Regions from separate parts of the Streptomyces sp. NPDC055189 genome, predicted to be linked through region 1. Evidence: riboswitches for the same ligand, from Rfam matches in the RefSeq annotation. Region 1 holds a riboswitch; each other region holds the start of a gene.
The links. A riboswitch is a leader RNA that binds a small molecule or an ion and turns the genes downstream of it on or off. The one in region 1 is predicted to bind cyclic di-AMP.
Positions count from the first base shown of each region.

Region 2: another riboswitch for cyclic di-AMP. It lies ahead of ACWFR3_RS45265 (LysM peptidoglycan-binding domain-containing protein); the one in region 1 lies ahead of ACWFR3_RS22495 (transglycosylase family protein).
Region 3: another riboswitch for cyclic di-AMP. It lies ahead of ACWFR3_RS35150 (C40 family peptidase); the one in region 1 lies ahead of ACWFR3_RS22495 (transglycosylase family protein).
Region 4: another riboswitch for cyclic di-AMP. It lies ahead of ACWFR3_RS12890 (NlpC/P60 family protein); the one in region 1 lies ahead of ACWFR3_RS22495 (transglycosylase family protein).

Region 1 covers NZ_JBSGSG010000031.1:28,643-30,818, reverse strand. The annotation lists gene eno (phosphopyruvate hydratase) at 1-295, opposite strand, end outside; gene ACWFR3_RS22495 (transglycosylase family protein) at 588-1,304, opposite strand; cyclic di-AMP (ydaO/yuaA leader) riboswitch at 1,308-1,500, opposite strand; gene ACWFR3_RS22490 (transglycosylase family protein) at 1,682-2,176, opposite strand, start outside.
Region 2 covers NZ_JBSGSG010000145.1:4,140-6,315, reverse strand. The annotation lists gene ACWFR3_RS45270 (hypothetical protein) at 46-432, shown strand; gene ACWFR3_RS45265 (LysM peptidoglycan-binding domain-containing protein) at 429-1,145, opposite strand; cyclic di-AMP (ydaO/yuaA leader) riboswitch at 1,148-1,312, opposite strand; gene ACWFR3_RS45260 (glycoside hydrolase family 15 protein) at 2,147-2,176, shown strand, end outside.
Region 3 covers NZ_JBSGSG010000072.1:22,779-24,954, forward strand. The annotation lists gene ACWFR3_RS35140 (ATP-dependent Clp protease proteolytic subunit) at 1-49, shown strand, start outside; gene ACWFR3_RS35145 (hypothetical protein) at 57-365, shown strand; cyclic di-AMP (ydaO/yuaA leader) riboswitch at 729-892, shown strand; gene ACWFR3_RS35150 (C40 family peptidase) at 896-1,369, shown strand; gene ACWFR3_RS35155 (DUF6328 family protein) at 1,500-2,006, shown strand; gene ACWFR3_RS35160 (LysE family translocator) at 2,023-2,176, opposite strand, start outside.
Region 4 covers NZ_JBSGSG010000013.1:115,122-117,297, reverse strand. The annotation lists gene ACWFR3_RS12895 (ATP-dependent DNA helicase) at 1-870, opposite strand, end outside; cyclic di-AMP (ydaO/yuaA leader) riboswitch at 1,114-1,270, shown strand; gene ACWFR3_RS12890 (NlpC/P60 family protein) at 1,279-2,176, shown strand, end outside.

The sequences.
Region 1 (2,176 bases):
CGTCGAGGTCGAACATCGCCTGGTCGATCAGGCGCTGCTCGGTCGCGTCGTACCCGACGAGCTCCGGGCCGATCTGCTCGATGACGGCGAGGACGGCCTTCTCGACGCCCTTGCCCTGGTAACGGTTGGGGTCACCGTCACGGAGTTCGATGGCCTCGAAAGCACCGGTGGACGCACCGGACGGAACGGCGGCACGACCCGTGCTGCCGTCGTCGAGGCCGACCTCGACCTCGACCGTGGGGTTGCCTCGGGAGTCCAGGATTTCCCGGGCTACGACGACGTCGATGGACGGCACGAGCATCTCCTTCTGGGATGTGACGCGAGTACGCGGGGCATCGGCCCCGCGGACACGAGCCTAACCGGCTCCCGGACAACAGCCAGCCGACCGCCCGTCCTGTGGACAAACCGAGAGCAAAATGTTTACGAACGGAACAAACATACCCCGCCCCCGGTGCGTACGGGGGATACGCGCACCGGGGGCGGGGAGTCCGTGGGGACGGGGTAGCGCCCGAAGGGGCGCGGGGAACTGCGCGACAAGCCACGGAGCACCCGCAGACGATCAAGACCGCTGAGGCGCCCCGCCAGAACTAGCTGAGGTGCAGCTGCTGACCGGGGTAGATCATGTCGGCGTTGTCGATGATGTCGCCGTTGAGCTTGTACACCTTGTGCCAGCCGCCCTTGACGTTCTTCGCCTCGGCGATCTTGGAGAGGGTGTCACCCTTCTCGACCTTGTACTCGCCGTCGCCCTTCTTGACCTTCTTGCCGGTCGGGGTCTCGACGGTCTTCTTGGACTCGGTCTTGGGAGCCTCGGCCTTGGGCGCGGCCTTCGGAGCGGCCTGCTGCGGCTGCTCGGTCTGCGGGGTGGGCTGGCTCTTGGGCTGCTCCTGGGTCTGCTGCGGGGCGCTCTCCTGTGCACCGCCACCCTCGTTGGAGGCGCCCGAGAGGCCGACGCCGCAGCTCGGCCAGGCACCCTTGCCCTGACCCGCGAGAACCTTCTCGCCGATCTCTATCTGCTGGGCCTTGGAGGCCTTGTCGGCGCTGGGCGCGTACTTGGTGCCGCCGTACGCGGACCAGGTGGACGACGAGAACTGCAGGCCGCCGGTGTAGCCGTTACCGGTGTTGATCGACCAGTTGCCGCCGGACTCGCACTGGGCGACGGCGTCCCACTCGGAGTTCGTCGCGGCGGAGGCCTGGCCGGCCGCCATCAGCGGGGCTGCGACCGCGACACCGGTGACGCCGGCGAGCGTGGCGACACGAGTGGCCTTGGACGGGCGGCGGTGCTTGCCCTTGCTGGAAAACAGCATGAGTGATCCCCTCACCGACGCCTGCGAGGTGAGCTGTCGGGTTCGGGCCGATGAAGTTGCCCGGCCGCGCTTCCTTGAGCGCGACTTAACCCCTAGCCGTTCCTGACCGTCTCTCCGCCTCGCTCTCGCGAGACTGAACGGCCGGGCCCGGCGGAAACCTTGGGTCCCCCGCTCCTGCCTACGGCGCTTACGCGACGACTGTTCCCGAACGGCCGTTGGCAGGACTCGGCGTACCGACCGGCGGGGCCCGCTGTGGCGAGCGGTCACGACCGTAGGCATGACCGCGGCCGAATTCCAAAGACGATCAGGGCCTTTGAGACCCATGTCTCACTTGCGCCAATCTGGACATCAGAGGCAAAGCGACTCGCCAACTACCCCTACTTTTCGCCCAAATCGAGGCTCTGACCGGGAAGGATGAGGTCGGGGTCGGAGCCGACCGACTCCTCGTTCCCCGCGTACAGCTCGGTCCACCCGCCCTTCACGTCCAGGTCGTCGGCGATGGCCCACAGGTTGTCTCCGGAACGGACCGTGTACGTCCCGTCGGAGCCGTCCTGCTCGCGCTCGTCGCCGCGGGAGGCGTGCCGGCCCGAACCTTCGCGGGAGGAGCCTTCCGAGGCCTCGTCGGCCGCGCTGCCGCCGCGGTGGCGGCCTTCGCCGTCACCGGTGGAGGGAGTGGGGTCGGACGAAGTGGCGTCGTCCCGGCCGGACTTGGCCGAGTCATCCGACTTGTCCGACTCGTCGTGATTCTTGTCTCGCGCCTCGTCGTCGGCACCGGAGCCACCGGACTTACCGGACTCACCGGACGGTTCATCCGAAGCCTCGTCCGAAGGCTCGGCGCTGTCCGAGGGGTCGGCCGACTCGCTCGGCGACGC
Region 2 (2,176 bases), on a different contig from region 1:
GTCTGGCTAGCCTTCCGGCTGGAGCGAGAAGAGAGGAGCCGGACCGTGCGGCGGAAGTCCCCGCAGGAGAAGAAGCGGCTGAGCTACCGGAAGGACCGGCGCAACGCCTACGGCGAGAACGACAAGAGCTCCCGCAAGAGCATCCGCCGGAACAAGCGGGCGTCCAACAGCGCGAACCGGCGGCTCGAACATCTCGCTCTCACGCAGGGAGGCCGCTCCCGCGACACGGCCGACGCCGATGCCGGTGCCGACGCGATCGAGCAGAGGCTGGCCCGACGGCGGCCGAAGTCCTGGAAGAAGTTCCCCGACGCGCCGCTGGGGCAGGTCGTCGCCAAGGCCCTGGAACGGCGGGCCCGCATCCCCTCACAACGGCCGGAGCCCCGGACACATGGTGTGCCGGGGCTCACAGCGGATGGAACGGGGTCGGTCTAGTACGGGCCGTTCACGTTGTCGATCGAGCCGTACCGGTCGGCCGCGTAGTTGCACGCAGCGGTGATGTTGGCGACGGGGTCGAAGCTGTCGGTCGACGTGCCGGGCACGTGGTAGGCCTCGAAGGTGGGGTCGATGACCTGCAGGAGTCCCTTGGACGGCGTTCCGGCCACAGCGTTGGAGTCCCAGTTGTTGGTGACCTGGGGGTTGCCGGAGGACTCGCGCATGATGTTGCGGTGGATGCCTTCGTAGGTGCCGGGGATGCCGTGCTGGGCCAGGACGTCGAGCGACTCCTTGATCCAGCCGTCCAGGTTGTTGGTGTAGGTCTTGGCGGCGGCGGGCTTGGCGGAGAGCGTGTCCGACCGCTCGGAGCGGTCCGCCCGCTGGGCCGGGGCCTTCTCGTCGAGGGTGAGCTTGACTCCGGGCTGGATCAGCTTCGGGTCGTTGCCGAGGGCGCTGCGGTTGTCCTCGTACAGCTTCTTCCAGCTGCCGTTCACGGTGTGCTCCCGAGCGATCTTGGCGAGGGAGTCACCTGCGGCGACGACGTAGGTCTTGGGGGCTGCGGCGGGCTTGACGGCTGCGGCGGCCGGCGCCGCGCTCGCGGTGGTCGCGCCCAGCACCGGGAGGACGAGCACGGCCCCGCCCGCGCCTGCGGCGGCGATGTTGCGGTTGAGCGAGCTGGACTTGGGGCGGCGGTGCTTACCCTTTGCAGGCATGACGAATTCCTCTCCGTCGCCTGCGAGGTGAGCTGTCGGGTTCGGACGGGAGATGTCCGGTCGCACTGCGAATGCGACTTCACCCCGAGCCGTTCCGGAATCCGGATCGGCGGCTTACCTGGGTCCCCCGCTCCTGCCGTGCGTGAGTGTGTGGGTGGGAAGGGTTTCCGGACAGCGGCAGGATTCGGCGTTCCATCCGGATTGACTTTGACATTAAGCGAGAAAGCCGGGAGGGAACAAGACACGAATTCGCATAGGCAATGTCCGAGATCATTCCTCGGCGATAAGGATCTTTCGCTCTCATTGATCAAAAAGGCCAACTTTCGCCGCGCGCAACGGAAGTATGCGCAACGGCTTCCCTGGGGCCGCGGTCGGCGGCGTGACCCAATTCACTGAATCGAGCACGCGCAGGGTCGCCTTAATTGGGCCGAACATTCGGTAAGGCGGACGTCGGTAAGCGTATGCCTTTAATGGCATGAAAAGTTGTTTCGCAGTGCAAAAGTGGACATAAAGGTAGTTCGCTTTACGTATCAAAGCGGGCATATCGGCGTACTGTCGATGTCGCCCCGCCGCGCCTTCTCTTCTCGGCGGCATGGGCCGACAGGAGGCTGGCGATGGCGATGGCGATGGCGGTGAGAGGCGACGGGCATGCGGTGGGGGCTGTTTGGGATGCCCTGCCTTGAGTCCGCAGCGCTACCGCAGTGCGCGCGCTATCAGCAGAATCGGACCGCATCCTGGATGTGACGGCATATCAACATTCAATTCACGTCTGTGCATCAGCAATTCTTGCCCCCTGGCAGCTGATTCCCGTAACTCCCTTCCCGGGGACGGAAATTCGCGCGTCGACGTAACGAGATCCCGCCCGACGCCCCGTAAGGCGTTCGGTCGCGCCGCCGCAGGAGCGGCCGGGGGCCTCCTCCGCGCACCGCCGAAAATCGTGAAACACCCGCCAGTATCCGCAGTTACGGCAGAGCGGCGCTGTACGGTGGCCCCCGGTTTCAATGCGGGCGGAAGGCTCAGGCGTGGACTAC
Region 3 (2,176 bases), on a different contig from region 1:
CACCCCGCACCTCGACGCCCCGCGTCCCAACACCCCGGAAGCGGGGTGAACCGCCGGTGCTGCCGCCCGAACTCCCCCCGTTGCCCGCACTCACCCGCGCCGAGGGCGAGTTAATCGACCGGTATCTCGAAGTGGTCGACCTGGTGGGCCGGATCAACCCCGCCCGCGCATCGGACACCTATGGCGGACTGCGCGCCGCCCAGGCCCTGGTCGGCAGCGCGACAGCCCTGCGGGACGCGCTGACGCTCATGCACCAGCGCGGCGAGAGCGCCGTGCACGCGCCGACGCTGGCCAGGGCGCTGCGCGTGCTTGACGGGGAGCGGCGAGCCGGGCGGGTCACCGTGCCGCCTCCGCAGGCGTCCTGAGCCCCCGTCACCACGGCCCTGACCCCCGAACCGTCCGGACCCGATTCCAAACGAACCAAACGGGCTACCTCGTTCGGCGTAGACATTCGTAGTCTTTCGAGCCGTCTTCGGTTGCGTCAGATGCGTACGCGTGGGCCGGAATTCTTCGTTCCGGTGCTGGTCGAACGATGCTCGGACCCCTTGGTCCGATCCCGGATCCGACCCTGTCCACCCGAACGGTTCAGTCGTGAGGAGGTTCACAAAACGCCGTTTCGGCTCGGAATTTGACCACTTGGCGGGTCAAGATCCCTTCCGACGACAAGCCCCCGCCACAGCGGCGGGGCGATCCGGGCGGACGCCGAGTCCTGCCGCCGCCCGGATGACCGGTCGACATCGGTGCATCGGCAGGAGTGGAGGACCCAGGCATGACGGGTCGGTCCGGAAGGTCCGGACGCCGACCCTTGGGGTGAAGCCGCACATCGCGGCCGGGCAACTTCGCCAGCCCGAATCCGACAGGTCATCCTTCACAGGCGGCTGACGAAGGGTTGCGCATGACTGCGCTGAATCATGTTCCGTCGCTGCTCACCAGGGCCGGTTCGGTATCCGCCCTCACGCTCGCCGTCGTAGGCGGCACGCTGGCGGCTCCGGGACTCACGTCGGAGGCCGAGGCCGCGACGCACGCGACCAAAGCGCTCAAGATCGCTGCCTCGAAGAAGGGCTCTCCGTACCGCTACGGGTCGACGGGTCCACATCGGTTCGACTGCTCGGGCCTGACCCTCTACTCGTTCAAGCGCGCGGGCAAGAAGCTGCCACGCACCGCCGCACAGCAGTACAACAAGACCCGTCACATCTCCGCGTCCAAGCGCGAACGCGGCGACCTGGTCTTCTTCCACTCCGGCCGGAACGTGTACCACGTCGGCATCTACGCCGGTAAGGGCCGGATCTGGCACGCCCCGAAGTCGAACACCGTGGTGCGGCTCGAGAAGATCTGGACCAAGAGCGTCTGGTACGGCAGGGTGCGCTGATCACCCGTCACCGATCTACGGCTGTCGGACGGTGGCGGCCTCACCGCCACCGCTCGACCGGCCCCCGTCGGGCGTTTTGACCGGCGCGTCCGTCAGGCGTGGAGAGCGTCGACGCGGATACTCGTGCGCCATGGCCGAAAACAACAGCTCCACCGCTGCGGGCGAGCCGTCGCGCAACGAGACGACCTTCGAACGCGCCGACCGCAACTTCTCGGAGATCCTCCAGGAGCTGCGCGTCACACAGGCCGGGGTGCAGATCCTCTTCGCGTTCCTGTTGACGCTCGCCTTCACCGAGCGCTTCCCGTCGCTCGACACGGTGCAGCGCGCCACGTACGTCAGCACGCTGCTGCTCGCCGTCCTCGCCGCGGCGCTGTTCACGGCACCGGCCGCCGTGCACAGGTCACTGTTCGGGCGGCAGGCCAAACCGCGGATCGTGCGGGTCTCGTCCCGCCTCGCCGGGTTCGGCCTGGTGGTCCTGGTGTTCGCGGTCGCCGGTGCCGTGCTCCTGGTCGTCGACGTGGCGGTGGGCAGGACCGGCGGGATCATCGCGAGCGCGGGCACGCTGGTGGTGTGCGCGGGCCTGTGGGGCCTGCTCCCGCTCCTGGTGCGTCGCGCGGCGGACAGGGACAGCGAATAGGCCACGCCGGACGATGTCAGCCGAGCAGCGCCTCGGTGAGGAGCACCAGGCCGAGCGCGCTGAGCACGACCCCGGTGCCGCCCTCGATGGCGCGGGCCACGCGCGGTTTGCGCAGCCGCCGGCCGAGGCGGTCCACCAGGAGCGCGACGACCGGGAACCACACCAGGGCC
Region 4 (2,176 bases), on a different contig from region 1:
GTGGTTGGTGTCCTGGTACTCGTCGACCATGACGTGCCGGAAGCGGCGGCGGTAGTGCTCGGCGACGTCCGGGAACGCGCGGAACATGTTGACCGTCGTCATGATCAGGTCGTCGAAGTCGAGGGCGTTCGCCTCGCGGAGGCGCTGCTGGTACATCGCGTACGCCTGGGCGAGCGTCTTCTCGAAGCCGTCGGAGGCCCGGCCCGCGAATTCCTCCTCGTCGATCAGCTCGTTCTTCAGGTTCGAGATCTTGGCGCTGAAGGACTTCGGCGGGAACTTCTTCGGGTCGATGTCCAGGTCGCGGCAGACCAGCGCCATCAGACGCTTGGAGTCGGCGGCGTCGTAGATCGAGAAGGAGGAGGTGAAGCCGATCGTCTTCGACTCGCGGCGCAGTATGCGCACGCACGCGCTGTGGAAGGTCGACACCCACATGGCGTTGGCGCGCGGCCCGACGAGCTGCTCGACGCGCTCCTTCATCTCGCCCGCGGCCTTGTTCGTGAACGTGATCGCCAGGATCTGCCCCGGGTGCACGTGCCGCTCGGCCAGGAGATGAGCGATGCGGTGCGTGAGGACCCGGGTCTTGCCGGAGCCCGCGCCCGCGACGATGAGCAGCGGGGAGTCCGCGTGCACGACGGCCGCGCGCTGGTTCTCGTTCAGCCCGTCGAGCAGGGCCGCCGGGTCGAGCACGGGGCGCGGTGCCCCGCCTCGGTAGTGCGCGTCCCGCGGTGTGGGCGCGTCGAACTTCCCGTCGAACAGATCATCCGGGATTGACTCCGGAGTGTTGTCCTCGGGCGGCGGCGGGGGCTCTTCCTCCGAAGCCCGCGAGGGCTTGAGGTCCGCCAGGAAGCTGTCATCAAAGAGGCTGCTCATCGCCTCCCGAGTCTAGGCGGCCGCACTGACAACCCGCTCCGGGTTCCGGCCACGTCACTCCGGCTACGCCCTGCCCGCGGACGATCACTCTCCGCTTCAGCGCGACGTGCCCGCGTCAAGAGCTTCGTAAAGTAACGAAAATGTATCGGGCATATCGAACATCAACCTTCACACGGACCACACGAGTTGGCTAGCGTGCTGCGCGGGCTGCTCGTACTCCCACCGGCGAACCCCGCCGGGAACGGGTGGCCTCCGCCGAGTTCGATCTCCTCGGAGCCGGGGACCCACGATGAACTTGGGGTGAATCGGTCCCGTACGCAGTACGGGACTGTAGGGCAACCTTCCGGAACCACCCGCCCGAACCCGACAGCTAACCCGGTAGGCGGTCTACGGAAGGAGTCGCCTCCCTTGGCGTCGCACCGCAAGCCGCGGAACCGCATTGCCGCCCTACGCGCCACTCCCGCCATCGGCATCACGACGGCGGCCCTCACCTCCGTGGCCCTGCTGTCACAGAGCGCGCAGGCGGCGCCGTCCGCACCGCAGAAGCCCAGCCTCGAAGAGGTCCAGAAGAAGGTCGACGATCTCTACCACCAGGCGGGCGTGGCCACGCAGAAGTACAACTCGGCCAAGGAGCGCACCGACAAACAGCGCAAAAAGGTCGACACCCTGCTCGATGATGTGGCCGAGCGCACCGACAAGCTGAACGAGGCCCGCCAGGAGCTGGGCTCCTTCGCCGCGGCGCAGTACCGCACCGGCGCCGTCTCCGAGACGGCCACGATGATGCTGGCCGACGACCCGCAGGGGTACTTCGACCAGAATCACCTGTCGGACCGGCTGACCGCGCGCCAGAAGAAGGCGGTCGACGACTACCAGACGAAGCAGGCCGCCGCGACGAAGCAGCGCACGAAGGCCGCCAAGAGCCTTCAGACGCTGAGCGACTCACGGGACGACCTCAAGACGAGCAAGCAGACGGTCCAGAAGAAGCTGGGCCAGGCGCGCACGATGCTCTCGGAGCTGACGGCCGAGGAGAAGGCGCGGCTCGCGGCGATCGAGAAGAAGAAGGACGAGGCGGCCAAGCGCAAGGCCGCCGAGCTGGCCCGCAAGCAGGAGGCCGAGGCGGAGGCCAAGCGCAAGGCGGCGGAAGAGGCCGCGGCCGAGGAGCGCGAGAAGAACAAGGAGACCCCCGACTCGGGCTCCGACACCGGCTCGGGCACTGGCTCGGGCACGGGTTCCGGCTCCGGTGACACGGACAGCGGTTACGCGACGAAGGCCGCGAAGGTCATCAACTTCGCGGAGGCGCAGATCG